One region of the Sporosarcina sp. FA15 genome, then DNA from elsewhere that is predicted to be linked to it. Evidence: riboswitches for the same ligand, from Rfam matches in the RefSeq annotation. Region 1 holds a riboswitch; each other region holds the start of a gene.

Region 1 (7,642 bases):
GAATCAGCATATTCGGGCTTGGAATCGTGAATTTTGCGACTGCATCACCTGCGATACTTTTCAGGAACTTGAAGTGTTCAATCATGTAATGGTCGCTAAACCCAATTTTTCCTGTCACTCTAATGCCGTGTGCTTTCGTTACAACACCATTGAATTGGAGTCCTTTATCTGTTTCGAAAAACTCAACGCCGTCAAAGCCAGAAAGGAAGTCAAAATGCCACCATTTACGGCGGAATTCTCCGTCCGTCACAGAATTAAGTCCAGCTTCTTTTTGCTTTTCGACGAGCTTTGTAATTTCTTCGTCTTCGATTGTGCGTAATTCCTCGGCAGTGATATCACCGGTTTCTCTTTGCAAACGCGCCTGCTTTAGGCGTTCTGGTCTTAAAAAGCTCCCGACGTGATCTGCTTTAAATGGTGCTTTCGTCAAAGTTTGTTCGGCTATAGGTTTTGTCAATTTAAATTCCTTCTTTCCAATATAATAATGTTTTCTTTAATGGTACTTAATTAGGTATGGCAACTTTTTCACTTGTTTTAATCAAGGCTTGATCAAAATCGGCAATCAAGTCATCGACATGCTCGAGTCCAACAGAAAAACGTAGCAGACCATCGGTAATACCACGTTTCTCCCGTTGTTCTTTAGGCATGGCGGCATGGGACATCGTTGCAGGATAGGAGAGAATTGATTCAACTCCGCCTAGACTTACTGCGAAAACGGGTATCCGAACGTTTTCAACAAAGGCCTTTGCTGCATCTCTGTTTGGCAAACGGAAAGATAAGACAGCGCCTGGACTTGTCGATTGTTTCGAGTGGATTGCGTGTCCTGGATGACTTGCTAACCCTGGATAAAACACCTCTTCTACTAACGGGTGGTCGTTCAAGTACGAGGCTATTTTACTCGCCGATTCGGATGACTGTGTTAAACGGGCACCTAGCGTTTTAATTCCTTGGATTAGCGCGTAAGAATCTTGTGCGCCTAGAATAGAGCCGAAAGAATTTTGAATGAAGGCCAATCGATTGCCAAGTTCTTCCCCCTTTGTAACCGCTAGCCCAGCAATGATATCGCTATGCCCCGATAAAAACTTGGTAGCACTATGAACAACGATATCAACTCCAAGATCTAGTGGACGCTGGTAAAGTGGCGACATGAATGTGTTGTCGAGAAACGTCAGACAGTCATTCAATTTTGCAAGTTCAACAATCGCTTCAATATCTGTAATGCCCAAACGCGGGTTGGATGGTGTTTCAATATAGATTACTTTTGTATTTGGACGGATTGCACGTGCGGTTTCATCTACATTCACTAGATCTACAAATGTATGGTCGATACCGAATTTCGGTAATACCTCGGTTACGAATCGGTATGTGCCGCCGTAGACATCTTCGGTAACCACGATATGGTCACCCGAAGAAAGGAGCATAAATGTAGCCGAGATGGCAGCCATTCCGGAAGCGAAGGCCAATCCGCGCGAACCGCCTTCTAGTGAGGCAATCGTTTTTTCCAACGCATCCCTCGTTGGATTGCCCGAACGGCTATAATCATACGGTCCAAATGCATCGAAGCTTTCCTGATGGAACGTTGAAGATAAGTAGATAGGAACGTTGACAGCACCTGTTTTTTGTTCGTAATCCCCGCGTGTCGAAGCATGGATAATAGTCGTTTCCAACCGTTCTTTATTCAAACTCATCGTTGTAGCACCCCGCTATTCAAAGTTGCAAACACTTGCTTCAAATCTGCGATCAAATCGTCAGCCTCCTCGACTCCGACAGAGAAACGTAAAAGTCGGTCGCAGACGCCACGTCGTATTCGTTCTTCACGAGGAATATCGGCATGGGTTTGCGTTGCTGGATAAGTAATGAAACTTTCCACTCCGCCTAGACTTTCCGCAAATGTAATGAGCTGCAGATTTTCAAGGAATGGCCCGACCGATTCACTATCGTTCAGTCGAAATGATAGCATTCCACCTTTTCCTGGATAGAGAACGTCCGTAACAAGTGGTTCATCTTTCAAATAATTGACGATTATTTTCGCGTTTTCATCATGCTGTTTCATTCTTAAATGCAGTGTTTTCAGCCCTCTGATGATTAGCCAAGAATCGGAAGGGGAGAGGACTGCGCCGATAGCATTATGGTTGGCGGCAAGTTGTTCGCAAAGTTTTTCACCTTTTGCAACGACAAGTCCCGCGAGGACATCGTTATGTCCACCGATATATTTCGTTGCGCTGTGCATGACAATGTCAGCCCCGAATTCAATCGGTCTCTGGAAATAAGGCGTTAAAAATGTATTGTCGACAATCAACAGTAAATCATGCTTTTGAGCCAGTTCTGCATACTGCCGAATATCAAATTCTTGCATGAGTGGATTGGTCGGTGTTTCTATGAAGAGCGCTTTTGTCTTCGAAGTTATCAACTTTTCGGTCTCGTTCACATCGGCGAAACTCGTATACGTTGTACCGATTGAATAAACGTCGGAATATTGTTCGAGCAAGCGATATGTGCCACCGTAAATATCTTCTGGGACAATCAATTCATCTCCAGGACGGAACAGTGTCAAGATAAGCTGAATCGCCGCCATACCAGAACTGCATGCATACCCTGCATCACCGCTCTCTAAGTTTGCAATTCCATCTTCCAATATGGAGCGGGTTGGATTTTTTGTCCGTGTGTAGTCGTAGCCAGTCGATTGACCGAGCCCCTTATGTTTGTACGCAGTTGATAAATAAATCGGAGGGTTGACAGCGCCCGTCTTCGGATCACTGTTGTTGCCTAATTGGACTAGGATTGTATTCAAACTTTGTTTTGTCATTGTAGTCACCCTTTTCTTTTAGATTACAAAAGGGGACCCTCTATAAGAAGAGGGTCCCCGAAATATCGTAGACTATCTTCTTATCTTCTAGGGAAATGAACACCTAAAGGAATTAGCACCGTACCTGAACAGGCTGGTTGCTGAGACGTCATAGGGCCAATCCCTCGGTCTCTCTTGATAAGAATCAAATTATGGAATTATGTGAAAAGAACAATTTCAATAACTTTATCATGACATGGAAAATAAAACAAGAGCGAATTATTAAAATCTGTCTTTCAGCAGCTGCATCCGTTGATTGAATAGACTTGGATATGATAAAAAGCCAAGCAATACACTTGTCACTGCAGCGGTCGTCAATAATAGGAATATGATGAGCAATTGGAACTGAACCGCTTGGATGGGGTCCGCACCTGCGATGATTTGACCACTCATCATACCTGGAAGTTGAACCAAGCCCATTGTCTTCTGACTTTCGATTGTCGGGATCATGCTTGCCTTGATTGCGTTGATGAGTTGTCTATGAATGGCCTGTTTTGGCGTTCCACCGAGAGAAAGGATGAGTTCGGTTTCATCACGATGCGTTTCAATCTCAGCTGTGAAGCGGTTAAGGAATAGGATTGATAGCACCATTGAGTTGCCAATCACCATGCCGCTAATTGAAATGATGTATTGTGCGGTTGGCGGTACGATTTGAAAGCCTAGTAGAATACTCTGGGTTAGTACTTCTACAAAAAGTAATGTGACCGCGATTTTCCAAGTGATTCCTTTGATTGCTTTTCCTTTCTTACGGGTGTTTTGTGTTGCCGCTGCAATCATTAATGTAACCATTAACAAAATGTACAATATGTTTTCAGAATCGAAGACAAATTTAAGAATATAGCCGACCATAAGCAATTGGATAATGGACCGAATTGTCGCAATGATTGTGTCTTTTTCCAAATCTAAACGTAGAGTCTTTGATAGTAGTAAGGGTATGATTACAAATATAAGTGTAATGGATAACGTAAGATAACTCATTCTACGCCTCCTTGCACAAACTGCTTCACAAATTCATTTGTTGGTGATTTTAATAAGTCACTTTCGCCAGTTTCAATGACTTGACCATTCATTAGAACCCAAGTGTAATCTCCAATTGATAAGGCTTGTTCTAAATTATGTGTTATCCAGATGATGGTTGTGCCATACACCCGGTTAATTTTGACGATTAATTCTTCGATTTCATGTAAAGATGTTCGGTCCAAGGCGGATGTGATTTCATCCAGTAATAGGATTTCAGAACGGTTGATTAGTGTGCGAGCAATGGATACTTTTTGACGCTGACCACCGGATAATTCATTGGTTTTACGATGTAAAAATTGCACATCTAATCCGACGTCTTCTAGAATTTTAATGGCATCCTGTTCAGGCAATTTTTTACCTTGAAGTTCCGTAGGGAGAGCTAAGTTATGATAGACGGTGCCTTTAATCATTGGTGCGCTTTGAAGTGCGATCCCGACATGGCGGCGTAGTTCAACGGGTTCATATGTGGAAATGAGTTTATCGTGAATGAAAATATCTCCTGAAGTAGATGAGATCAGCCCGTTACATAATTTAAGCAATGTTGTTTTTCCTGCTCCAGAAGGGCCGACGAGCGTTGTGATTTTCCCTTCCGGAAAGGAGCCCGTGATATTTTTTAAAATATGTACGTCACCAATGGAATAATTGACGTCATGAAAATGTAGGGCGGGTTTATAAAAATTGGACATTACATTCTCTCCTACCAGCTTCTTATTTATAATAATTCTAATCTAGGTAGTTTTGTCATGCAAGGAAAATCTATTGCAATTCCAAAAAATGTTTGTTACTATATCGTTAATCGATATAACGATAAGCGATATAGTGAGAAGGTGAAAGAATGATAAAACAGCCAGAAAGTTTTTTACCATTGTCGCAGGCAACATATTATATTTTACTGTCCTTAAGGGAAGTACGTCATGGATATGCCATTATGCAGGACGTAGAAAAAATAAGTCGGGGGGAAGTTACAATGGGTCCCGGCACATTATATGGAGCACTAGGAAAATTAGAAAAGCAGAAAATCATTCAAAAAGTAGACATAGATGATGCAGAACGCCGCAAGTATAATCAGCTGACACCCTTAGGTAAAGAAGTGCTTCAGCTTGAGTTTAAGAGGCTTGAATCACTTGTGAAAAACGCCAGGAGCATCATAAAAGAAATGGAGGGCGAAGAAGATGACTGTTAAAAGGTTCAAGATTTTTCTTGCTTCGAGTGTTGATAAAGAAGAGCAGTGGCTGACGGATATGTCACGCCAAGGATTTCATTTTAAAAAGTATGGATTATTTACCTATACCTTCGATGAAAATCCTAATGAATCATATGTCTATCAAATTGATTTCCGGGATGCGAATGAAGAGTATATGCAACTATGTAAAGATGCCGGTTGGCAATATGTAGACAGCGCTCTAAAGCAATTTCATTATTTTCGTACAGAAGCAAATGAATCAGGGGTAAAAAAGATTTATTCCGATGGTGAGTCAGTAAAAGAAACGTTTCAGCGGATGATGAAATTTTATCTGGTATTCTTCATAATCTTGTTAACATCGCAAATTGGATTGTTTTTGACGTGGAAAGGTCAGTTGTCTCAAATAATTCTGACGGTTATCATTATGCTTGTTATTCTTTTGTACTTTTACATTTTTATTTCCTTGAAGAGAAAAATTGATTTTTATTGACTAATAAATGACGCTTATTCTAGCAAGTACTATTTGAAATTCATTCACCAATCGTCATTACAACCTTGATTGTAACCGCTGTTTTAGCGATATTCTTTTCTATATATATGATTGGATTATCGAATGAAGATAAACCCCCTTGGTAAATAAAGCGAGATGATTTAATAAAAAAGTGGAGGCAAACAATTTGAGTTTGCCCTTCTATTTTATCTCCAAGGGGAGGTGATTGAATAACCAATCATGAAATTACTTGATCTTAGTAAAGAAAACGCCACAAGTAAAACGTCGCATAGGACTCCCAGTTCTCCCATGGTGCAGCAAGCTTTAAAATTTCTTCTTTCGTTGGCTTTTCTTCTGCTCCTGTCAAATGTTTGATGGCGTTATGAAGTCCGACGTCAGCAATTGGAAACGCGTTTGGGAAACGCAAACAGCGCATTAAGACATAGTTTGCAGTCCAGGGCCCAATTCCGCGGATTTTGATAAGCATGTTTTCCGCTTCCTTAAAGTTCCCAGTTCCCAATACCTGAGCTTTGGATAGGCTTCCATCTGCGATAAGCTGTGCAACCCCAATCAGGTACTCACATTTTTTTACGGTCATTTTTAATGACGATAAATCCTCGACTGTAAGCTTCGCAATGTACTCTGGTTCAGGGAATATCCAATATGACTGTCCTTCCCATTCAATCGAATTTCCGAACGTCTCCACAAAGCGCCTTTTCAACGTATATGCGTATGTCAGATTGATTTGCTGTCCAAGAATTCCCCAACATAACGCTTCAAACAGGTCAGGGATTCCGATGTTTCGCAATCCATAAAACTCACTTACTGCTTGTTGAAGCAATGGATCCCTTTTCGCCATCTCATAATAAGGTTTCAAATCAGTATCGAGATCGAACCAATCACGTACATAATGGACGACCATATCCCGGACGCTATCGCTAGACGGTGTATATTTTTCTATAAACCGAACCAGAAGGTTACCCTCTGTATTTTCGCTGACTTCGACTAATAGAATCTCATTCCCAACTGGAATTGCCTTGATCACTTTACCATCACGGATTTCAAACATACACTCATTGTTTGACCTGGACATATAGCTGATATTTTCTTTGAAATTGAACTCTTTCGGAACGGCTATTATCAAATAATCTTGTTGATTAACTAGCATTTTAAAAAATCTCCTCTGCATCTTATCTATATGTTTAGTTGTACCATAATCCCAGGTGGAAAAGTTTCGCTATCTTGCTGTTACGTCCTGAAAAGCATTTATCTTTATTCAGCAGAAGACTCTCACCTCCATAGGTGGGAGGTGAATGCTGTTTTGTTTACCTGTTCAGCGGTTTCCAAATGCCCGCTGAACAAAGATAAAGCCTCCGGCGGATGTCGCAGATTTTGAAAGGAGTCAATCGAGCAAGCTCGATTCAAAATCTGGACGCAATTACGCCGAGGCGTAATTGTTTTTGGAAATAGAGGAGGTATACTTAAGGTAAGAGAAAGAGGTGATTCCGTGAGCGATCATCAACAAGTCAGGCAGTTGACTGACGAACAGTGGCAAGCAATTAGACATAACGACGTAAGGTTTGATGAAATCTTCATTTATGCCGTGAAATCGACGGGTATCTTTTGCCGACCATCTTGCAAATCAAGAGATCCAAAAAAAGAGAATGTCCGTATTTTCAATGATGCGGCGGAAGCGCTAGCAGATGGATTCCGACCTTGCAAACGCTGTAAGCCGGGTGGGCTGCGTTTACCTGATGAAGAATGGACTATCCAAATTGGAGAATATATAAACGAGCATTTTCAGGAGCCATTGACGTTAGAAATACTTGCAGACATGTGCCATGGAAGTCCTTATCACCTTCAGCGAACATTTAAAAGAATCACGGGGCTGACGCCTGTTGAATATATCCAAAAGATCAGAATAACGAAAGCGATGTCTGAACTTACTACAACCGATAAATCCATTGCTGAAATTGGGGTAAGCGTGGGGCTTCGGAATCCGTCCTATTTCATCACGCTATTCAAAATGAAAACTGGACAAACACCAAAACAATATCGAAAACTAGTGAGGGAGGTAGAGGTTAGTGGAGAAGAACAGTAAAAATAA
Region 2 (7,642 bases), 490 kb from region 1:
TACATAATGGAGTCCTCTGGAGGCATGGTCGCCGGGGATCGAAATGACATTACAGTGAAGCTTGCTCCAGATAGTAGCGTAAGGTTGGTTCAGCAGTCCGCTTTAAAGATCTATCCATCGCATACCGGAGACACTTGTGTACAGACCATTAACATCGAACTCGGAGAAGGGGCACGCCTTGAATGGATGCCAGAAGTAATTATTCCTTTTGTAGATGCAAAATTCCGAGGTGACACGACACTTCGAATCGCACGCGATGCAACCATATTATGGGGTGAAATCGTTGCCCCAGGACGTGAAAAGCGCGGTGAGATATTTGACTACCAATCGTTCAATACGAATTTCAAAATTTTTGTCGAGGATGAATTAATTGCTTTTGACTCTCTGCATTTCTCACCAAAAGAAACGGCACTTGGTGATATCGGTGTACTGGAAACTGCAATGTATATCGGTTCAATCTGGCTCGTATCGCCGAAAGCCGCAGATGTCGACGTCCGCGCAATACAAGAAACATTGCGGGTTGAAGAAGGTTTAAAAGCTGGTATGACAAGGCTTGAAGGAAATGCAATCCATTGCAGATGGCTTGCCGTTGATCAGTGGACGATGCAGGAAGAGATGAAGCGTGTATACGCGTTGTTGGCAGAAATAGTTTAAGAGGACACTCCAATGAGGGGTGTCCTCTTTGGGTTTGATGTTTTACATCACTTCGATACCCTTTTTTTATTCCATTTTTTTATTAAAAAATCCATCAACCAGGTATAGAGAAACATCGAACCGACTAGGACAACAGCGATGTAAATGTATTGCAAGAAAACTGGAATGTTATACTTCTTTATGAAATCCCCTGAATAAAGCATGATGAAAACCAGCGCTATAAGAAGTACAATCATACCTATCGCATAAATAACCATAGTACTTAGAGGCGTTGTCCGAAGTGTCTTACGGATGGAATCCCTAGATTTTAAAGCTCTTATAAGTAGATATAAAAATAATACGAGTGATAGATAGTCATTTGCTACAAACAATAAAATAAGTCCAAGTAATATAATCGACCAGGTGATTTTTTCATAGTATTTATCAATAAATTTCAGCATTAATCTTCCCCCAGTATGTGTATACTATATATACGGAATGATTGATGGAAAAGTTTCCTTTTATCACAAATTGAATATGTTCTACTACAAAGGAGTTTGTCGTATGCAAGAAAAAAGACCAATGGGCCAATCACGAACAATCCAGACGAAGCTAGTACTGCCGCCAGATACCAATCATCTGCAGACAATTTTCGGCGGAAAAGTTCTCGCGTATATAGATGAAATCGCTGATATCACGGCAATGAAACATTCAAAAACAGCGGTTGTAACTGCTTCAATCGATTCAGTCGATTTTGTATCGTCGGCGCGTGTTGGAGATGTACTTGAACTTGAGGCAATTGTCACGTCAACAGGCCGTACATCGATGGAAGTGTTTGTATCGGTCCATTCAATGAACCTGCTTACGGGCGAAACAAAACTAACAACCGAATCCTTCCTAACGATGGTTGCCATGGATGAAAATAACAAGCCTACTCCTGTGCCGGGCATTTATCCGGAAACAGAGGCTGAAAAGAGTCTATTTGAAACAGGCCCCGCACGCCGTGAACATCGGAAATTGCGGAGTGAGATGAAACATTAAATAATTTGTTATGGAAAAGCCCACGCAAGTTGTGGGTTTTTTTCCGTTGTGCCGCGTATCATTTCAAAGCCATTTCTACTTTTCACATAAAATGTTTCATTGTAAAAACTAGTATAATCTAAATAATTAATGTTTTGTGTATTGACAATCTATTCGGAAGACTGTATTGTACTAATTAACAACTAAATACGTAACTTTCTTATCCAGAGAGGTGTAGGGACTGGCCCGATGATACCTCAGCAACAGACTTGTAAAAGTACTGTGCTAATTCCAGAAGCGTAAGTGTAATGCTTACTGCTTGGAGATGAGAAGAGCAAATAGCGAATTCGCCAAAACCTCTTCTTGAAATTTAGAAGAGGTTTTTTGTTTCGTCTAGGCTCCGGGCGCCAGATGCTTGGGTCATAAGTTAAAGCTGCTCTGCGGCAAAGAACGCCGCTACGCATCTTCATCTTATGCCTGACGCATCTAAGCGGGCGCCCTTCGCTTTTGTTACTTCTGGAGACTAAAGTTACCTTCAAAAAATGAAGGGAGAATTATTGTGTCAAATGAATTAATCAATGCAATTGCTTTATTAAAAAAGAAAGAATGGGTTGATTTAACACATACTTTCGGGCCTGACTCACCCCGTTTTTCAGCATTTGATGCAGCAGAGTTTACAACATTATTTGATCACGATGATGGATTTTTCGCACAGAGCTTTAAATTTGCGGGACAGTACGGCACACATATTGATGCACCAATTCACTTCGTTCGTGATACAAGATACTTGGATGAATTGGGTTTGAAAGAATTGGTATTACCGCTGGTGGTCATCGATAAATCGAAAGAATCTGATGCAAACCATGATTTTACATTAACTGTTGAAGATATTCTGAAGTTTGAAGCTCAGCACGGGCAAATTGAGGCAGGTACATTTGTGGCATTACGCACAGATTGTGGCAAACGCTGGCCGGATAATGAGGCATTTTGCAATAAAGATGCCGATGGGAATAACCGTATACCGGGTTGGGGCCTTGCTGCTTTGAAGTTTTTATTTGATGAAAGAAAAGTAAAGGCTGTCGGTCATGAAACTTTCGATACGGATTCAGCCATTGATTTTCAAAAGAACCAAGCTCTGTTAGGTGAATATTATGTTCTTGAACAAGATACCTACCAAATTGAGCTATTAACAAACCTAGATAAAGTGCCCTCAAAAGGCGCGGTCATTTTTAACATCGTTCCGAAGCCAGAAAAAGCATCGGGATTCCCAGTCCGCTCATTCGCGATCCTGCCGTAAGAAAAGAAAAAGGGCCCGCTCATTCGCGCTCCCGCCGTAAGAAAAGAAAAAAGGTCCGCTCATTCGCGTAATAGCCATAAGAAAAAAAGAGGATTTGCTCATTTGCACTCCTGACCTAATAAAACCGTAATTTACTTCTAAAAAAGAAAGAAGGAATATACCATGACAAATCAATCGACAACACTAACGAAAGCACCATTCAGAGCGGATCACGTTGGAAGTTTACTACGACCAGATAATTTGCATAAAGCGCGCAAAGACTTCAAAGAAGGCATAGTTACTGCACAACAATTACGAGAAGTAGAAACACAGGAAATTAAACGGGTGGTTGATAAGCAAATCGAAGTTGGCTTGGAACTTGTAACAGACGGTGAATTTAGACGTACGTGGTGGCATTTAGACTTCTTGGAGCATTTGAACGGAATTGAAGGGTATGTGCCAGAGACTGGCTACGTATTTGATGGTATTGAAACAGAACGATATAACGTTCGAAACACAGGCAAGATTTCGTTTGACCCTAATCATCCATTCATTCAAGACTTTGTTGAGTTTAATGAAATCGTAGGCGGCCGTGCCGTTGCGAAACAAACGATTCCAAGTCCGAATCAGCTCTTTAATATCGGAATTCGTGATGAAACGATTTACCCTGACATTGAAGAATTTGCCAAAGATGTTATTCAAGCATACAAAGATGCTTTGAAAGCATTTTACGAAGCTGGTGTACGCTACTTGCAGTTGGATGATGTCTATATTGCGGGGCTTTCTGCGCCGAATATCCCGTTTAACGACGGAGCCTATTCAAGAGAACAACTAATCGACTTGGCACTACGCGTCATTAATGGCGTTTTGGAAGACAAACCTGAAGATCTTTTCGTAACAACACACCTATGTCGTGGAAATTACCAATCGACGTGGGCGTTTGAGGGAAGCTACGCACTGATTGCACCCACACTTCTTGCAAAAGAAAAAGTGGATGGCTTCTTCCTTGAATATGATGACGAGCGTTCAGGAGACTTTAAACCGTTGGATCATGTGCCAAACGGCGGAGCGAAGGTTGTCCTTGGTGTTGTTACTTCGAAAAATGGAGAAATGGAAGACAAGGATGCGGTCATTGCGCGTATTCAAGAAGCCGCACAATACGTGCCACTTGAACAACTATGCTTAAGTCCGCAATGCGGATTCGCTTCAACGCATCACGGCAATAAGCTAACAGAAGAGCAACAATGGGAAAAGTTGAAATTCATTGTGGACGTGGCAAAGGAAGTTTGGGGTTAAACTGATAAACCGGAACAAGGCTCATATGCTTTGTTCCGGTTTATTTCTTATTCCACTGAAAATGGCACAGCAACGGATAATTCGTGCATTGGCGCGCCTGTTGAAATAAATGTTTTCACAAGACGGTATTCACCTGGAATCAGTGTCACGCCGAGCGCGTCGACCGAAAAGGTCTGCCGTGCTTCGCTGCCGGCTGACAACACATTTCCAAAGTCTTTAAAGGACGGGTTCTTTAAGAATACGGCATCTGAATATGTAATAATATACCACTGGCCATCTGTATTTACTTCTATATGATAAAATTCGCCCAACTGGTAATCGGATGTGCTGTTATTTCGTACAAGCGTCTTAATGATGGATGGCGAACCGACGAATGAATCTTCGTCCAATACAAGTGATAAACCTTCTTCTGATGAAAACATTTCCTGGTCAGGCACGGGATCGGGCAGTGTAGAAACTGCGGGTTCTTTTCCGCAGGCGGAGAGGGGGAGTATAAGAACGATTGCAATTAACAGCAGTTTATTCATGATGGAAACACCTCCACTTCTAGCATATACCTTTAAGGGTGGATAAACCTTGATTGATAGCAATAAATAGCTGTGGATAAGTTAATTCCCATGAAAATTCATTGATTGTTATCCACATGTGGGTAAAATATAATGTGTAAATGAAACTTCATCCACTTATTTTCGTATAACAGAGAAAGGGGTGGAGTCAATGAGACAGGAAATACAAGAACGACAAATGGGATTGACGATGATACGTACTGAGCACAACCGTGTGAAAAGGCGTCTTGAGGGCACGGAGGTAAAACTTAAAGACGCAATTATACAACGTGATAACTTGCATGAAAAACTGACAAAAGAACAACAGGATGTAGTGAAGCTTGGCAAGTTTTCTTTTATGAATAAGATAAGTGAGTGGACAGGCAAGTGGGATGAAAAAATGGAGAAGGAGATTTCAGAAGCAGCGGATGCGGAGCTCCATTATAATGAAGCAGAAAAAGTAGTGGCGGACTTGGAAGCGGAAGCGGTCCGATTACGTGAAGAGATTAAAAATCCAGACTTCGACTATATCGAGGAAGAGTGGGCGGATTTTCTGAAGGAGAAAGAGACGTGGATTCGATTCAATGACACAATTGCGAATGGGACGTTACAAAAAATAGCAGATGATAGAGTAAGACTGCGTTCAATGCTGCGTGAAATTGACGAAGCCTGCGATGCAGGTAACAAGGCAAATCGGGCACTCGATGCGGCGCTGGAGAAGCTTGGGGCGGCAGAAGGATTGTCGGTATGGGATACGTTCCTTGGCGGTGGCTTGCTAGTATCGGCTCTTAAATACTCCGAAATTAATAGCTCCGATGATCTTGTCCATCGCGCGCAACGTGCCCTCCGCCATTTTGAGACGGAACTGATGGATGTCCAAAATGCCGCGACTGAATCATTCACGGTGAACAAAAGTGACATCTTTACATTTACAGATCTGTTTTTCGATAATATTTTTTCAGACTGGATGATTCATTCCCGCATTACAGACGCGAAAAGTAAGCTGAACGATGTGCTTCAAGATGTGCGCAAGGTTCAAGACCGACTTGCGAGAAAGCGTGATGAATTGCTGCATGAATTAGAGAGGCTAGATGTACAGGAGCGAGAAATTATTGAAGCGTAATGGATTGCAAAGGTAATTAGGACGACTGTCATGGCAAGCGAAGAAACTGTGAGGACAATCCATGGAACTGTCATGGCAATCGAAGAAACTTTGAGGACAATCCATGGAACTGTCATGGCAAGCACAAACTGTGAGGGCAACACGTCAAACTGTCATGGCAATCGAAGAAACTGTAAGGACAATCCGTGGAACTGTCATGGCAAGTACAAACTGTGAGGACAACGCGTCAAACTGTCATGGTAACCGAAGAAACTGTGAGGACAACGCGTCAAACTGTCATGGCAATCGAAGAAACTGTAAGGACAATCCGTGGAACTGCCATGGCAACCGCAAACTGTGAGGACAACGCTTCAAACTGTCATGGCAACCGAAGAAACTGTAAGGACAATCCATGGAACAGTCATGGCAAGCGCTAACTGTGAGGGCAATGCGTCAAACTGTCATGGCAACCGAAGAAACTGTAAGGACAATCCATGGAACTGTCATGGCAAGCACAAACTGTGAGGGCAACACGTCAAACTGTCATGGCAACCGAAGAAACTGTAAGGACAATCCATGGAACAGTCATGGCAAGCACAAACTGAGAGGACAACGCGTCAAACTGTCATGGCAACCGAAGAAACTGTGAGGACAACCCGTGGAACTGTCATGGCAACCGCTAACTGTGAGGGCAACGTGTCAAACTGTCATGGCAACCGAAGAAACTGTGAGGGCAACGCGTCAAACTGTCATGGCAACCGCTAAAACTATAAGTGAAAACCACCTCATTCTTGAAACAGCAGGACGGAGCTTTTGCATCCTGCTGCGCTATGAAACGAATTTTGAGCAACTTCCGTATTGCTTCATTCAAATTCCAAAAACTCAAGTCGGTTGCCAAAAGGATCATGTGTAAAAAAGCGTGATCGCCCTTCGATTGGAAGTTCTTCACTAAACGGATAATTAGCTTCTTCCAACCGTAATTTCAATTGCTCCAGTGCATTCACTGTAAAACCGGGATGCGCTTTTTTCGCAGGCATGAAATCCTGCTGAATACCGATATGCACTTCTTGTGAGCCACAAAGGAACCAGCAACCCCCGCGCCCCTTCAAGTTTTCTGGTTTTGGAATCTCCTCCATACCGAGCAATTCCCCGTAAAACTTCCGTGCTTTATCTTCAGACTCGGGCGGCGCTGCAATTTGGATATGATCAATTCCTGTTAGAAACTTGCTCATTGCTCAACACTCCTCTGAACGTAATACCTTCAGTATAATCTCCATTCAGCTGTTTCACTAATACCATTTTCCGAGACTAGTACATAAGGAATCCTTATCAGCTTGAGTGAAAGTGATTGATTTTCCCAATTGGTTAAATAATCGTATACTATAAATGAAGGAAGTGTGGGGAATGGATTACATACTTATATTTTTCATTGGAATGGCTGCGATGACACTTGGAACGCTTGCAGGTGGGGGTGGCCTGATTACGGTCCCGGCTATGTTGCTCATGGGTATCCCAATTCACTCTGTCCTTGGGGCTGGGAAGATTTCAACAACAGTTAGTTCGTTTTCTACTTTTATAACAGTCCTACTGAAAAAGCAGGTTACATTTAAAGAATCATTTTGGATTATACCTATATCACTTTTCGGTGGATTTACAGGTGGTTTTATAGCAACACGCTTGACGGAAAGTACAATGTACATTATAGCGGTTATTCTTCTTATCATTGCTTTTCTTACATCATTCCTTTCCAAAGTAGACTTCTCAGGGGAA
Region 3 (7,642 bases), 530 kb from region 1:
AGAAACATCTCCATTCTATAAATTACTTTCTCATTTTATTAATAAATAAACGCCCGTAAATAGTAAAATACCATATGTGAAGATCCGAAAGGTCTTTTGACTGATATGACGGAATAGTAGTTGTCCTAGATACAATCCAACAAATACTAGCGGCAGTGCCATTCCGATTGAGGTCCAGATACCTTTATTTGTACCAACAAAAAGCACTTGAATGAGTAGACTAACGGAATAGATGAATAAATAAAACGCGAGTGTCGTTGCACGTAATGTTTCTTTTTGCATAGCTGTTCCTGCAAAGTAGAGCAAAAGCGGCGGACCTGGCATGCCAATTCCTGTCGTCAATGTACCGGATAATCCGCCAACAACAAAGTCCCCACGTTTAGTTCTCTTAATTCGAAGGTTCAGGACAAGCAGCAGTGTTAGCAAAAGAAGAACAATGCCTATGCCCGTTTTCAATTTGTTGATATCCGCCGAAATGAACAAAATGATACCAATTGGCAGTCCAGATAAGCTCCCGATTATCAACTTTTTTAATAGGTCTGTATCCACATCTTTACGTATTTTAGCAATAAGTGCGCTCGAAATAACAAGCGACAAAACTAGGTTTATCTGAATGGCCTCCATCGGATTGAAAATCATGAGTAGAAAAGGTGTCGCCATGATCGAAAAACCAAATCCTGTACTTGTCTGTAAAATGGACGCAAAAAGTATAATGCTAATAAATATAAAAATTGTCATTCTCACACCGCTTTCTCTATCACTTTAAGTGTATCAGAATTCTGAAATTGTTTACGACTATTAGTAATCTGAATTATTTTACTTTAGTAAATTCATTGACTTTACCTAATTTGCACACTAGAGTTAGATTCAATTCTTGCAACAATCGAATAGCACTACATCACTTTCTTATCCAGAGAGATCGAGGGACAGGCCCTATGACATCTCGGCAACAGGTTCATGACCAATGAACACTGTGCCAACTCCTACAGACGCGTATGCGTTTGGAAGATGAGAACGAGATGGCTTCTTTTATTAGAATCCTTCTTTTTCTTATCTATTTTAAGAAAAAGAGGGATTTTTTTCGTTCTTACAACTATCTAGCTTCAGCGGCCAGATGCTCGGGGTCACAAGTCATTTTGCTAGTTGCATCCGTTGTCCGCACAGAATTAACGAAGTACTTAGGGGGTCAATACATGATTGAATTTAAAAATGCATCCAAGACGTTCGCCCTTGGGAAGCGTGAGGTACATGCGGTAAAAGATGTTTCTCTTTTCGTTGAAAAAGGTGAAATTTTCGGCATCATCGGTTTTAGCGGCGCTGGAAAAAGCACATTGCTACGGTTAGTAAATATGCTTGAACGCCCGACTTCAGGCTCTGTTTTCATTCGAGACATCGACGTCAGTACATTATCCTCAAAAGATTTACGGACGCAACGTCGCAACATCGGCATGATTTTTCAGAACTTCAACTTGCTGAACTCACGGACAGTTGCAGGAAACATCGCGTATCCTTTGAAACTTGGCGGAATGCAAAAAAAAGCAATTGCGGAACGCGTCGAGGAATTATTGGACTTCGTTGGCCTGGCCGATAAAGCTAAAGATTATCCGGACCAACTATCAGGAGGGCAAAAGCAACGCGTAGGTATAGCCAGAGCACTCGCCACTTCACCAGACATCCTAATCTGTGATGAAGCCACATCTGCACTAGATCCTGATACGACCGCCGATATACTGCGGTTGTTGAAAAAGGTGAATAAGGATTTGGGTATTACAATCCTCCTTATCACACATGAAATGCATGTTATTCAAACAATTTGCGACAAAGTAGCGGTCATGGAAAATGGAGAAGTAATCGAAACAGGTGATGTTTTTGAAACATTTACTGATCCTCAACATTCGACAACACAACGATTCATCCAATCCGTGCAGCAGGATCTACCTTCAGAAAAATTGATTAATGAGTGGCAATCAAAAGGTGGTACCAAGTTATATCGAGTTATTTTCAAAGGAGATATTGCAAGTGATCCTGTTCTTTCAAAAGTTACACGTAAACACGATGTTGATTTCAACATCGTTTACGGTTCAGTTCGAGAATTACAGGAACGATTTTTTGGCAATCTACTTGTTTCATTTGAAGGAGAAACGGATGCTGTAAGCCATGTATTAAAAGAACTTGAATTAATTGTAGACATAGAGGAGGTCCTACAAGATGAACGTTGATTGGCTTACATTTTGGCCCCGGATTGTAGAAGCAACCGGTGAAACACTGATCATGGTAATCGCCACTCTCGTTTTTGGTTCCATTTTTGGAATTGCAATTGGCCTGCTATTATTTGTCACTAGGCAAAATAATATTTTGGAAAACAAACTTGTTTCTCAAATATTAAATATAGTCATTAACATCGTTCGGCCTGTTCCGTTCATCATCTTCTTAGTAGCCATTTCACAACTGACAAGATTAGTTGTCGGGACAACAATCGGAACCGCAGCAGCCATTTTTCCGATGACAATTGTTGCAACATTCGTCATTGCCCGAGTTGTTGAAAATAACTTGGTCAGCATTGATCCTGGCGTTATTGAAGCAGCACAGGCAATGGGTGCAAGCCCTCTTCGGATTATCTTCACGGTTTTGATACCAGAAGCATTGGGTCCACTTATTTTAGGACTTACCTTCGTTTCCGTCAGTCTGATCGATTTCTCGGCAGTTGCCGGAACAGTTGGCGGCGGAGGTCTTGGACATGTCGCGATGACATACGGTTATCAACGGTTCGACGGTAGTGTCATGCTCGTTACGGTCGTCATTTTAATCATCATGGTGCAATTAGCACAATGGCTTGGCAATACACTTTCTAAAAAAATCATGCGTCGGTAATCTGGGAAAAGTGCAAGATGCCTGGAGCTAGACACTGTTCCAGGTCAAAGAATCTTATACTTAATAATCTTTAAAAAATACAATCATTCAACTAAAAGGAGACGAATTAAATGAGGAAATTATGGTTAGTAAGTTTAGCAGTATTAACTGCTATTGTACTCGCTGCTTGCGGCGGGAAAGAAAGCGGAAATAGTGATACAGTCAAAGTGAAAATTGGTGTCAACGGTGCAGATGGTGTCCAATGGCCATTGCTGAAAGAAAAAGCGGCAAAAGAAGGAATTGAAATCGAACTTGTCGAATTCGCAGATTACACATTGCCAAATAATGCACTTGCACAAGGCGATATCGACTTAAATGCATTCCAACATTTCTCGTTCCTATCCCAATATGTAAAAGAAAGTAAAAATGAACTTGTTCCAATTGGCTCGACGATGTTTGCACCACTTGGCGTTTACTCTGAAAAAATTAAGGATATTTCTGAAATCAAAGAAGGCGACAAAATTGCGATTCCAGATGACCCTTCAAACCAAGCACGTGCGCTACGCCTACTAGAAAGTGCTGATTTAATTTCACTTTCAGATGACTTTGGATTGTTTGGTGACCCGACAAAAATCACTGAAAATCCATTGAACCTAGAAATCATTCCTATGGTTGCTCAACAAACACCTCGTATATTGCCAGATGTGACTGCCGCGATTATTAACAACGGAATTGCTGGACAAGCAGGATTTTCACCAGGAGAGGATCCACTCTTTAGAGAATCAAGTGACGATGAGAGTATTTACCCATATGTGAATTTAATCGTAGCAAGCGGGAAAGAAAAAAACAATAAAACATTCAAACGGATCGTTGAGTTATATCAAGAAGAAGATATTGAAAAAGCTATCGAAGAAGATACAAAAGGCGGATCATATCTTATTAAGTTAACACCGGAAGAGATTGATACCGTCTTTGAAGACCTTAAAAAATAATTGAACTGGGGGCATTCATAATGAGCATTGTAAATGAAAAGACGAACATATTATTCCATTCAATTGAACAGAACCATGACTTATATATTCAAACGAGTCAGGAAATTCATGCAAACCCGGAAATCGGAAACGAAGAAGTGTATGCAAGTGCTAAACATGTTGCGCTGTTGGAAGATGCAGGGTTTGAAGTAAAAACAGCGGTTGCTGGTCATGAAACATCGTTTTATGCTGTGAAAGACAGTGGAAAAGAAGGTCCGACAATCGCTTACCTTGCTGAATATGATGCACTTCCTGGGTTAGGACATGCATGCGGACATAATATTATTGGAACAACAAGTGTTGCAGCGGGGATTGCACTTGCCGAAGCGCTTCCTGAAACGGGCGGCCGCGTTGTCGTTTTAGGCACACCAGCTGAAGAAGGCGGTCCGAATGGCAGCGCAAAAGGCAGCTTCGTTAGACACGGTTATTTAAAGGACGTAGATGTTGCGCTCATGATCCATCCATCTGGAAAGACAGCTACAACAGGTGAATCACTCGCTGTGGACCCACTCGATTTTCATTTTTACGGAAAACCAGCTCACGCATCAGGTTCTCCTGAACAAGGTATCAATGCGCTGGACGCTGTCATCCAACTGTTCAACGGCATTAACGCCCTGCGTCAGCAGCTGCCTTCTGAGGTCCGCATCCACGGTATTATTACACACGGCGGCGATGCACCCAATATTATTCCCGAATACACATCTGCACGTTTTTACATCCGTGCGGAATCTTGGCAGAAAACAGTCGAGACTTCTGACAAAGTCCGGAATATTGCTGAAGGCGCCGCCCTTGCAACGGGTGCAACCGTTAAAATTGAACGTTTCCAAAACGAAGTGAAAGACCTCGTTCTGAACTCCGTATTGGATGAAACGTTACACGTGGAACTTGAAACACTTGGTGAAGTCGTCCATACCGAAAAACGGAAAGGCAAAGGTTCGACGGATGCGGGCAACATTAGCTATGTAGTTCCGACTGCACATCCATACATTAAAATCGGGCCAGATGACTTGATTGCCCATACGGTTGAATTCAGGGAAGCTGCAAAATCGGAGCTTGGCAACCAAGCATTGATTACAGGAGCGAAAGCACTTGCGTCTACGGGGTATAGGCTGCTAACGGATGCCGAACTTCTTCATCGCGTGAAAGAGGAATTTGAAAGAGCACTTGCAGCAAAAGCATAACAGCAGTGTGATGTATTGATCCGTTCGCGGAGGGGATATGGTTCGGTCTCTCATGCTATTATGATTGGTTGGCAAGCCTATATGCTCGGGTCGTACGCTATATGATCGGGTGGCAAGCCTATATGCTCGGTCTCTCACTCTATATGATTGGGTAGCTAGCTTATTTGCTCGGGTCGTACGATATTTGATTGGTTGGCAAGCTTATATGCTCGGTCTCTCAAGCTATATGATTGGGTGGCAAGCCTATATGCTCGGTCTCTCAAGCTATATGATTGGTTAGCAAGCCTATATGCTCGGGTCGCACGATATTTGATTGGTTGGCAAGCTTATATGCTCGGGTCGCATGCTATATGATCGGGTAGCAAGCCTATATGCTCGGGTCGCACGCTATTTGATTGGGTAGTAACTTTTATGCTCGGTTCGCATGCTATTTGATCGGATAGCTAGCCTATATGCTCGGGTCGCATGCTATATGATCGGGTAGCAAGCCTATATGCTCGGGTCGCACGCTATTTGATCGGGTGGCAAGCTTCATGCTATCAAATAACCCCCCACCAAAAAAACAGAAAAAGGGTTACCTCGTCAGGTAACCCTTTTTCTATTTGTTTATTATACCAACTCTTCAACAAGCTCGCGCATTGTTCCGTTCTTCGCCAAATTCGCATGCCATGAGAATGCTTTTTCCAAGACATGTGGCGTATGACCGCCTCTTTCAAGCGCCTCTTCGTAATAAGCGCGAAGTTGCTCGCGGTACATCGGGTGTGCGCAACGTTCGATTATGAGCTCCACACGTTCCCTTGGGGCAAGTCCGCGTAAATCTGCATAGCCTTGCTCTGTAACAATAATGTCGACATCATGCTCTGTGTGGTCCACATGTGAAACGAACGGGACGATACTTGAAATGTTACCGCCTTTTGCCGTTGACTTCGTAACGAAAATAGCAAGGCGTGCATTGCGGGCAAAATCACCTGATCCGCCGATACCGTTCATCATCTTCGTCCCTGAAACATGCGTCGAATTGACGTTGCCGTAGATATCGAGTTCAAGTGCTGTATTTATGGATATTAAGCCGAGACGACGGATAATTTCCGGATGGTTCGAAATTTCCTGCGGACGCATGATAAGCTTGTCTCGATACTTTTCAAAGTTATTAAAGACCTGATCCATCTTCTCTTCAGATAATGTAATTGATGCACAAGATGCGAAACGTACTTTTCCTGCATCAATCAAATCAAACACGGAATCCTGCAGTACTTCTGAATACACTTCTAAATCCTTGAACTCTGAGTTGATCATTCCGTGAAGAACTGCATTCGCTACCGATCCAATTCCTGACTGTAATGGTGCCAGACGTTCAGTTAATCGACCTGCTTGAATCTCAGTACGAAGGAACGTTAATAAATGCTCTGCCATAATTTCTGTTTCTTGATCAGGCGCTACAATCGTAGAAGGAGAATCCAGTTGGTCTGTGAAGACGATTCCTTTTACCTTTTTCATGTCAATAGGAATGCCAATCGTACCAATCCGGTCATCTACTTTCATTAACTGAATTGGCGACCTTTCACCCTGTTTACCCGGATCGTATAAATCATGCAGCCCTTCCAATTGTGTAGACTGCGCCATATTAATTTCTATAATAATTGCTTTTGCATGTTGCGCGAACGTCAATGAGTTACCAACCGAGGTCGTTGGAATAATCATTCCGTCTTCCGTTATTGAAACCGCTTCCAAAATTGCAAAGTCAATTGGCTCGACAACTTCAGCACGAATAAGTTCTGCGGTATGCGACAAATGATGATCCACAAACAGAAGATCGCCGTCATTAATCTTTTTCCGCATCGTTGGATCTGCTTGGAATGGTAATCTTTTATGTATAATATCAGCTTCAGCAAACAGTCGATCGATATCAGACCCTAACGATGCGCCCGTAAACACATTCACTTTGAACGTTTCCGTTTCCGCACGTTTCACCAATGCCAGTGGAACCGCTTTTGCGTCACCCGCACGTGTAAATCCACTTAACCCTAGCGTCATACCGTCTTCAATCCAAGACGCCGCCTCTGTCGGTGAGACAACAACGTCTCTCAATTGAACATTTTTAATTCGATCCATATGATTTTCCATCCATAGACGCCTCAATTCATAACTTTTAGTTAATTTTAACTTAAGCACTTACATGAATGAGGAATTAGGCGTTGGACAAGGAATTATCCGGTGAAGCACTAAAATACATGATTAAAGCAGCACGAATCAAGTTAAAACCCTAAAAGTTTACGAAAGTAACTGGAATAGGATTGGCTAACTGGGATTCTTGTTCCATTATCCATTTCCAAGACAAAAGTCGAGTGCGTATCAGGATAAATCCCCTTGATGTGATGAACATTAACGATAAAGGAGCGATGGCATCGTACAAATGACTCTCGCGGCAATAAATATTCAAACTCTTGTAACGTATTTTTATGAGTTCCTGAAAAACCCTCCGCCATCACATATGTTTTCCGGTCTTTCACCTCAACATATTTTACGCTTGCGAAAGGAACAGGAATCCATCCATCATGTGTCTTTACGGTAACGACAGAT
Region 4 (7,642 bases), 1.6 Mb from region 1:
GGTGGATCACCTTCACCATGTGTACTTACAATAAGTAGTAAGTTCTCAATCTTCTTAAGCGAATTCGGTTTGAATTCATTCATAGAAGCAAGCGTTACTTGGAACTCGTCTGCTTTTAAATTCTTCGTCAGTTTTTCAGCTAAAGCCTGCCCGTTACCAGTCTGAGATCCATAGAGAATTGTCACTTCTTTTGAGATGACTTCTATTTGTTTTGACGGAGCTTCCAGAACTGCTACGCTGCCAGAAGCGTTTGATTGCGTAGCTAATTGACTCGCACTCAGATAGCCGCCCAACCAGATTTGTTGTGTCTCTGTCAGTATCGGTAAAAGTTGATTTAGGAGTTCTACCTGCTCCTGATTAAAAGGACTGTTTATCACTTGAAGCGCCAAAATTTCCCACCCCGCAAAATTAGTATTTTACATATATATGCTGAACACGCGAATACTTATATAAACTAAGCTGAGGTCTCCTCAAGCGTCATATCGAATTCAAAAGAATTCTTTATTTCAACATACACAGCTATAAAAAGAGCATTATTTTAATCTGATTTTCTCGTTTCTCTCTATTTGAACCACAACATTGTCTTGAATAACCAATGTGATAGAGCCATAATTCATCGTGCTCAGCATCTTTTTAACATTTTCAATAGTAAGTTCAAGATTTTGTTCCCGTTTCTCCATAGTCCCTTTCATCCTCTCAGACAAAATATCTTCATTTAAATAAGCTGACTGATTTGCTCTTTTTCAAGTAACTCATTCACCCGTTCTACAAGTACATCCTGGACATATTTGTGATAACCAAGATTTTCACAAAGAATAAGCTGCTGGTCATTAGGAGACTGTGTCACAATCTTTTTCTCAATGCCATTCATTAAAATACCTGTAAATAATAAGTACGGAATAATGAAAACTTGCTTTTGAGGTGCTTCCTGTAGTTGCAGTAATGCTTCATCGAAATGAGGATCTGCTCCGTAAAGAAAACAAACAGTTACTTTATTAAAGGCGTACTTGTCAGCAAGAAGCTGTGCAATTTCGTTTAAATCATGCTTAACTGCGGGATCACTACTCCCCCTGCCTACGATTAACACTTGAGTATCTTCTGCAATCGCTACTTTTTGTTCAACAACTCGGTCATATAAACTATCAACAATCTTCGGATGAATGCCAAATGCTTTTCCGTATGTAAATTCGATATCGGGATACATGATTTTTCCCACTTCGATTTCAAATGGAATATCTTCATTTGCATGCGCTGCGGTTAATAAAAGTATAGGTACAATGGCAATTTTAGTAGCTCCGCGTTCCACGCATTTCGTAATCCCTTCATCCACGCTTGGTGCCGCTAGTTCTAAAAAACAAATCTCTTGAATCGGAACATCGATCATTGCTTGACTGCTCTTAATAAACTGAATGGCTTCTTCGACACCTGCTTTAATTCGGCTACCGTGGCCCACATATAAAACTGCCTGCATGCTAATCCCTCCTCGTATCAAGTACGCCTCGGCGTAATAAGGTAACCTTTCTTTATTATTAAGCGGGGATTTTCACCCCTGCTGAATGAAGTTAAACTGCTAGTATGCAGATACTTCTTTAATACTATTTTGGTTCAACTCTGTTTGTTCAAACCATTGAATCTTCTCACGCAATTTCACAACTTCGCCGACAATGATCATACTTGGGTTTTTAATTTCAGATTCTCTCGCAATCTCTACAATGGTCGACAGTGTACCTGTAATCGTATACTGCGCTTCTGTCGTCCCCCAATGAACAAGTGCAACTGGCGTGTTTTCAGGTCGGCCATGCTTAGTCAGTTGCTCACAAATATAAGGTAAGTTTCCGACACCCATATAAATCGCTAATGTATCAATACCAACTGCAAGACTTTCCCAATGAATGGAATCGCTTTTTCCAGCACGCATATGGCCAGTTACAATCGCAAAACTAGAACTTAAATCACGATGCGTGACTGGGATTCCCGCATAAGCAGGAGCCGCAATTCCAGCAGTAATTCCTGGAACCACCTCAAAAGGGATTCCGTTGTCTGCAAGAACTTCCGCCTCTTCAGCACCTCTGCCAAAAACGAATGGATCTCCACCTTTTAAGCGTGTGACGATTTTTCCCTGCTTCGCATATTTCACTAAAAAGTGGTTAATCGTCTCCTGAATCATTGCATGGTAATTTGGGAGTTTTCCGCAATAAATTAAGTCCGCTCCCGGTTTTGCATAGGAGAGCAACTCTTTATTAATTAAACGATCATACAAGATGACATCCGCTTGTTGAATACATTTCATCCCTTTAACGGTGATTAAATCAACATCTCCAGGTCCAGCTCCAACTATAAATACTTTTCCCATTCTCATCTCTCCTCTCACCGCTCAGTTCTACAATAAAATCATCGTTATGAATGAATCTCTTCTTTTTGCATTCCTGCAATTAATACTTCGATCACTTCCGGTCGGCTAAATGTCGATGGCAGTTGTTCTCCCTTACGAAGCATTTCTCTCACTTTTGTTCCCGACAAGATCACATGGTGACTGGCATCATGCGGACAAGTTTTTGGTGTTGCCATGTTACCGCATTTATTGCAGTAAAAGCTATGCTCGAAAAATAATAACGTGATCCCAAGTTCTCCAAGCGTAAAGTTGCTAAAGATTTTCTGAGCATCATACGTACCGTAATAATTACCAACACCCGCATGATCACGACCGACGATAAAGTGTGTGCAACCAAAATTCTTTCGAACCATCGCATGAAAAACAGCTTCTCTTGGTCCGGCATAGCGCATTGCTGCTGTAAACACACCTAAAAACACGTGCTCTTTCGCATAATATTTTTCTAGTAAGACTTCATAGCTTTCCAGGCGCACATCTGCTGGAATATCATCTGATTTCGTTTCACCTACAAGGGGATTCAAAAATAATCCATCTACAATTTCCAATGCAGTCTTTTGAATATATTCATGTGCCCTATGAACTGGGTTTCTCGTTTGGAAACCGACGACTGTTTCCCAGCCTAGCTCTTGGAATTTCCCTCTTGTTTCAATCGGGTCATATAGGTACTCCGAAAACTCATTCAGCGGCCTTCGCTGAATCAGTGTGATGGTTCCACCCAGGTAGACATTAGGGCGCTCAAACAACTTCTTGACGCCTGGGTGCTCACGGTCTGTCGTTTGATAGACTAGTTTAGCTTCTTTTTCCTTATCTGGTGTGAAAATATCCGATACTTCGAGAACACCATAGACAACTCCATCTCTCACCAATTTCACAAATTTCCCAACAGCGATACCTTGTGCGTTCACCTCTGTCGTTGGCAATGTAATCGGAATTGTCCAAGGTACTCCAGTAGATAATCTCATTGTTGTAACAACAGAATTGTAGTCTACTTCTGTAAGAAATCCACTTAAAGGGCTATAAGCACCCGTACCAATCAAATCCAAGTCACTACTAGCAATTTCGTCTAATTCAACTGTTTCAGTTATTCCTTCGTATTGAAAACCAGGATTCCAGCGATTAATTAATGTACCACCATGCGGTTGACTCAAACTCATTTAAATTCCCCCATTTTCGTTAGCATTATGCAAGCCACACTCTGTCTTCGCCTGATTTGCCCAGCGCCCTGACCTCGACCCCGTCGTTGTATCCCCTTTGAATGTGCAGTGTGAACAACCGATACTGGGATAGCCTTGGTCATGGAGTGGATTATAAGGCAAATTATGTTTTTTTACATAATCCCAAATATCAATCCACGTCCAATGAATCAGCGGGCAAATTTTAACCGATTGAAAGGTTTCATCTTTGTTCACAAAGTTTGTTTGACTTCTTGATGGTGATTGTTCACGCCTAAGTCCTGATAACCAAGCGGTCGTACCGCTCATTGCTTCACGGAGTGGAATTACTTTCCTCATATGACAACAACGATCCGGCTGTCTTTCCCATAGTCGATCGCCATACTTGTCAGCTTGTTCCTCAACCGTTAAGCCGGGAGTCTTCATTTCAATTACAAGCTTTGGATAACGTTTCTTTACTTCATCGATTAAGGTATGCGTTTCTTGAAAATGAAATCCGGTTTCGAGAAAGACCACTTTAGCAGTTGGTTTTATTTGCGAGATTAAATCTATCATTACTATACCTTCAACCCCAAAACTACACGCATATACAAGTTCATCGTCGTATTCTCCGTAAGCCCATCGCAAGACGTTTAACGCACCTTTTGACTCGTCATCGATTGGAAAAACTTCACTAGTCTCAGCCCAAGATTTGTACGTCAACTTCGCCATACTAATCCCCCCTCTAAACTCAATAACTCTATTACATTATCTTTTTTTAAAAAAGGCGACTTTAATCTACTATTGATTAAAGTCGCCTCTAATTTTTTAGTCAGCGAATTGTTCGTATGTTCACGATTGTCCATTAGCTTCTTGATTTCCAGTCGGCATGTGATTAGCGTTTATACTAACTTTATTAATCCTATGTGTCAAGTAGGTTTAAATACATTCTATTCCTAAAACCCCAATATGTTACGCATTTAGTAATTTTTTTAGATATAGTTATTTTCTTTTAAATAAGAAACGATGGCTTTGACAGACTCTACAATATTTAATTGATTGGTATCAATGATTATTTCCGGGTTAACAGGTTCTTCATAAGGAGCATCAATTCCTGTAAAACCTTTAATTTCACCCAATCTTGCTTTCTTATAAAGCCCCTTCGGATCCCGTTCTTCACAAGTTTCTAAACTTGCCTTAACGTATATTTCGATAAACTCATCGGATTTGACAATTTCTCGCACCTGATCTCGATCTTCCTGATAAGGCGATATGAATGCTGTCAATGTGAATAAGCCAGCGTCGACCATTAGTTTTGAAACTTCACCGATTCTGCGAATATTTTCCGTCCGATCATTTGGACTAAACCCTAGATTCTTATTTAAACCGTGCCGGACATTATCTCCATCCAGTCGATAAGTATGAATGCCTTTCGCGTGTAACTCTGTTTCTAGCGCTACTGAAACTGTTGATTTCCCTGACCCTGATAGCCCAGTGAACCAAAGAATAGCACTCTTATGGCCCTTTAGTTCTTGACGATTTTCTTTTGTTACCTCTGATTCATGCCAAACGATATTTGTAGACTCTGTCATTGTTTGCCCCCCTAAATCATTTGTTTCAGTTTAATTTTTATATACAAAAAAGACACCTTTTTCCGATTCAAATAATCGATTAGAAAGTTGCCTTTAGTTGTCTAATTAGCATGTATGAAATTGTTAAAATGATAAATGACTTACAACCTTTACAGTAAAGAAATAAAAAAACCACTTCTAAATAGAGCAAGAAGAGGTTAATAGAATCGAACACATATTACTCCTCTTATCTGCTAAACTTTCGTTTACTGGAATTGGCACAGTACTAAACAGTCTGTTGCCGAGGTTTCATCGGGCCAGTCCCTCAACCTCTCTAGATAAGATATAAACTATTAAGTTGAGACCAATACTACATTATCGAAAATTCAAAGTCAATGACTTATCAGAATTTATTTTCAATCATATCAGTTTAGTTGGAATTAAAGGCGATCTTCTTGCAGATATAATAGGCACTTTAAACTACTTTTCAGTGCGCTAGGAAACATGTTAGTTAACTCTCACTTAACCTTTCGTTGTTCTCATCGGTTTTCTCTATTTCCTTTTCATAATTATTTTTCCAATTAACAAGAAAGATTCCTGCAAATATTAGTAATCCACCAAAAAGGATAGACCAGGTTAGTCTTTCATGGAGTAAAAACCATCCTGTGAGTACACCGAAGAATGGCGCTAAAAAAAGGAATGCACTAGTTCGTTCTTGATTACCTCTTTGGAGAAGATAAAACCAAATAGAAAACTGAATAATTGAGGCTGCAATGGTAAGCCATAACAAAATCAGGATAGATTGAGTAGTCATTTTAAAGAAAGTCTCTTCCAGTAGTAAGCTTCCCAGAAAGAGAATTAATCCACCAAAAAGCATTTGATAGGCTGTCATTACATACGTATCAAATTTGAAACCATGTATTTTTATCAATAGCGTAGCAATCGCCCATGAAACAGCCGACAAAAGCCCTAATATGGTACCGACTTTAAAGTCAAGATGTGAACCTAACGTGAGAAAAACCCCGATAAAACCTAACAGTACACCTATCCATTGCTGAATATGGTAACGCGATTTTAAAAAAAGCGTCCCAAAAACGACAACGAGTAAAGGATTCATAAACGTTAGGATAGACGTCTCTCCAGAAGTGATTGTACGCAGTGCCATAAATATACAGCCCATCACAAAAGCTGTTTGGAAAAGTCCAATTAGAACAAGCCACACCCAGTCGATTGCTTTTACTGGATGTGGCTTGTTTAAGATTTTAACGATAGTTGCCATAATAATCCCTGCAAGCGTAAAACGCAGAGCGACTAATAGGAGTGGAGACGAATAGGCTAACCCTAACTTCCCTATTGTAAAAGAAGAACCCATTAGTCCAGTCGTCAAAATCACTAACAAGCAAAAACTGATTCGATTCATCCGGTCCCCACCTCATTATTACTATAAAACGTTTAAAAGAAAATGCTGATCAATTGATTTCACTTTAAGTTTTCAAAGAATACACGGATAACGTCGGCTCCGCCTAAGAAGGTCCCCAACGTTCCTCCCAAGTTAGTCAAAACAATTACCAGCAAGACCCGTGTCACCTTATTTGCCCAAAAACCTTTAATCGTAAAAACATCTGCAGAAAGCGTTTCAAAGTCACCAACACTTGGGCGGCGAAAAAATGCTTGAACAATTCCTGAAACCCAACCGGCCGCTATCAGTGGATGCAAGGTAGTAATAGGGGCTGAAACAAAGGCCGCTAAAATGGCCAGCGGGTGTCCAAGAGCCACCGCAGCACCAATAGCTGACAGGCTACCTGTCCATAAGACCCAGCTTAACGCTTGATCGAAACCGGCAGATGGATTTGCGATAAAGGTGTAGGCGATAATTGATAATAGAAGAATCGGAATTGCCCATCCGATAATTTTTGGGATTTTTGATTTTGGTGGTGTTTGCGCTAATGCGACTAAATCATGGTCATTATAGATTTCTTTTGTAATCCCTGGAACATGTGCTGCACCAATGACTGCAACGACCTTTTTACCTGGTGCATCTTTGATTTTCTGTGCTAAATACTGGTCTCTCTCATCGATTAAGGGCGTCTTTAACCTTGGAAATGATTCCGTAAAGTCAGTTAGAACGGCATTTAGCGTGTCCTTTGATTTCATTTTCTCCAATTCTTCTTCAGAAATCGTCTCTTTGCTGAAGATACTATAAAAAACCGACATCAGAAGCTGACTTTTCCCCTTAAGTCCAATATTCCCCCAAATTCGGGAAAAAGTAATTTGGATATTACGGTCAGCCAGCACCAAATTTGCACCGACTTCTTTTGCTGATTCAATCCCCTGAATCATTTCCTGTCCAGGTTTAATATCAAATTGCTTTGCCAAACGATTTTGAAAGGAGGATATTGCCAGATTCATTAAGAGCAATGTAGCTTTCTTCTCTTTAATCACCTTGAAAATATCCGTTTCTTTCCACTTATTACTATCCATTATAGATTGAAACCTTTGTTCATCCAATTCAATGCATACTGAATCGG

The links. Region 1 has a riboswitch for S-adenosylmethionine ahead of ACP8HG_RS19780 (methionine biosynthesis PLP-dependent protein). Riboswitches for the same ligand answer to the same signal wherever they lie in the genome.
Region 2: it holds a riboswitch for S-adenosylmethionine, as region 1 does, so the genes downstream of both, ACP8HG_RS17310 (cyclase family protein) here and ACP8HG_RS19780 (methionine biosynthesis PLP-dependent protein) in region 1, are expected to answer to the same signal.
Region 3: it holds a riboswitch for S-adenosylmethionine, as region 1 does, so the genes downstream of both, ACP8HG_RS17125 (methionine ABC transporter ATP-binding protein) here and ACP8HG_RS19780 (methionine biosynthesis PLP-dependent protein) in region 1, are expected to answer to the same signal.
Region 4: it holds a riboswitch for S-adenosylmethionine, as region 1 does, so the genes downstream of both, cysC (adenylyl-sulfate kinase) here and ACP8HG_RS19780 (methionine biosynthesis PLP-dependent protein) in region 1, are expected to answer to the same signal.

The regions. Positions count from the first base shown of each region.
Region 1 covers NZ_CP188818.1:4,155,565-4,163,206, forward strand. Annotated here, with positions in the region: gene ACP8HG_RS19770 (5-methyltetrahydropteroyltriglutamate--homocysteine S-methyltransferase) at 1-454, opposite strand, end outside; gene metC (cystathionine beta-lyase) at 501-1,685, opposite strand; gene ACP8HG_RS19780 (methionine biosynthesis PLP-dependent protein) at 1,682-2,803, opposite strand; SAM riboswitch class I at 2,881-2,987, opposite strand; gene ACP8HG_RS19785 (ABC transporter permease) at 3,065-3,820, opposite strand; gene ACP8HG_RS19790 (ABC transporter ATP-binding protein) at 3,817-4,548, opposite strand; gene ACP8HG_RS19795 (PadR family transcriptional regulator) at 4,698-5,045, shown strand; gene ACP8HG_RS19800 (DUF2812 domain-containing protein) at 5,035-5,535, shown strand; gene ACP8HG_RS19805 (DNA-3-methyladenine glycosylase family protein) at 5,792-6,703, opposite strand; gene ACP8HG_RS19810 (bifunctional transcriptional activator/DNA repair enzyme AdaA) at 7,043-7,636, shown strand; gene ACP8HG_RS19815 (methylated-DNA--[protein]-cysteine S-methyltransferase) at 7,620-7,642, shown strand, end outside.
Region 2 covers NZ_CP188818.1:3,670,281-3,677,922, forward strand. Annotated here, with positions in the region: gene ACP8HG_RS17295 (urease accessory protein UreD) at 1-654, shown strand, start outside; gene ACP8HG_RS17300 (hypothetical protein) at 702-1,094, opposite strand; gene ACP8HG_RS17305 (acyl-CoA thioesterase) at 1,198-1,674, shown strand; SAM riboswitch class I at 1,871-1,985, shown strand; gene ACP8HG_RS17310 (cyclase family protein) at 2,213-2,950, shown strand; gene ACP8HG_RS17315 (5-methyltetrahydropteroyltriglutamate--homocysteine S-methyltransferase) at 3,113-4,225, shown strand; gene ACP8HG_RS17320 (immunoglobulin-like domain-containing protein) at 4,273-4,752, opposite strand; gene ACP8HG_RS17325 (hypothetical protein) at 4,943-5,893, shown strand; gene ACP8HG_RS17330 (hypothetical protein) at 5,997-6,233, shown strand; gene ACP8HG_RS17335 (hypothetical protein) at 6,285-6,521, shown strand; gene ACP8HG_RS17340 (VOC family protein) at 6,736-7,104, opposite strand; gene ACP8HG_RS17345 (sulfite exporter TauE/SafE family protein) at 7,277-7,642, shown strand, end outside.
Region 3 covers NZ_CP188818.1:3,630,000-3,637,641, reverse strand. Annotated here, with positions in the region: gene ACP8HG_RS17130 (sulfite exporter TauE/SafE family protein) at 31-738, opposite strand; SAM riboswitch class I at 904-1,015, shown strand; gene ACP8HG_RS17125 (methionine ABC transporter ATP-binding protein) at 1,194-2,219, shown strand; gene ACP8HG_RS17120 (methionine ABC transporter permease) at 2,209-2,871, shown strand; gene ACP8HG_RS17115 (MetQ/NlpA family ABC transporter substrate-binding protein) at 2,982-3,842, shown strand; gene ACP8HG_RS17110 (M20 family metallopeptidase) at 3,863-5,062, shown strand; gene ACP8HG_RS17105 (acetyl-CoA hydrolase/transferase family protein) at 5,672-7,186, opposite strand; gene ACP8HG_RS17100 (LytTR family DNA-binding domain-containing protein) at 7,318-7,642, opposite strand, start outside.
Region 4 covers NZ_CP188818.1:1,132,014-1,139,655, reverse strand. Annotated here, with positions in the region: gene ACP8HG_RS05355 (assimilatory sulfite reductase (NADPH) flavoprotein subunit) at 1-389, opposite strand, end outside; gene ACP8HG_RS05350 (YezD family protein) at 534-692, opposite strand; gene ACP8HG_RS05345 (sirohydrochlorin chelatase) at 716-1,471, opposite strand; gene cobA (uroporphyrinogen-III C-methyltransferase) at 1,571-2,353, opposite strand; gene sat (sulfate adenylyltransferase) at 2,398-3,546, opposite strand; gene ACP8HG_RS05330 (phosphoadenylyl-sulfate reductase) at 3,547-4,275, opposite strand; gene cysC (adenylyl-sulfate kinase) at 4,536-5,135, opposite strand; SAM riboswitch class I at 5,359-5,459, opposite strand; gene ACP8HG_RS05320 (DMT family transporter) at 5,626-6,534, opposite strand; gene ACP8HG_RS05315 (TraB/GumN family protein) at 6,594-7,642, opposite strand, start outside.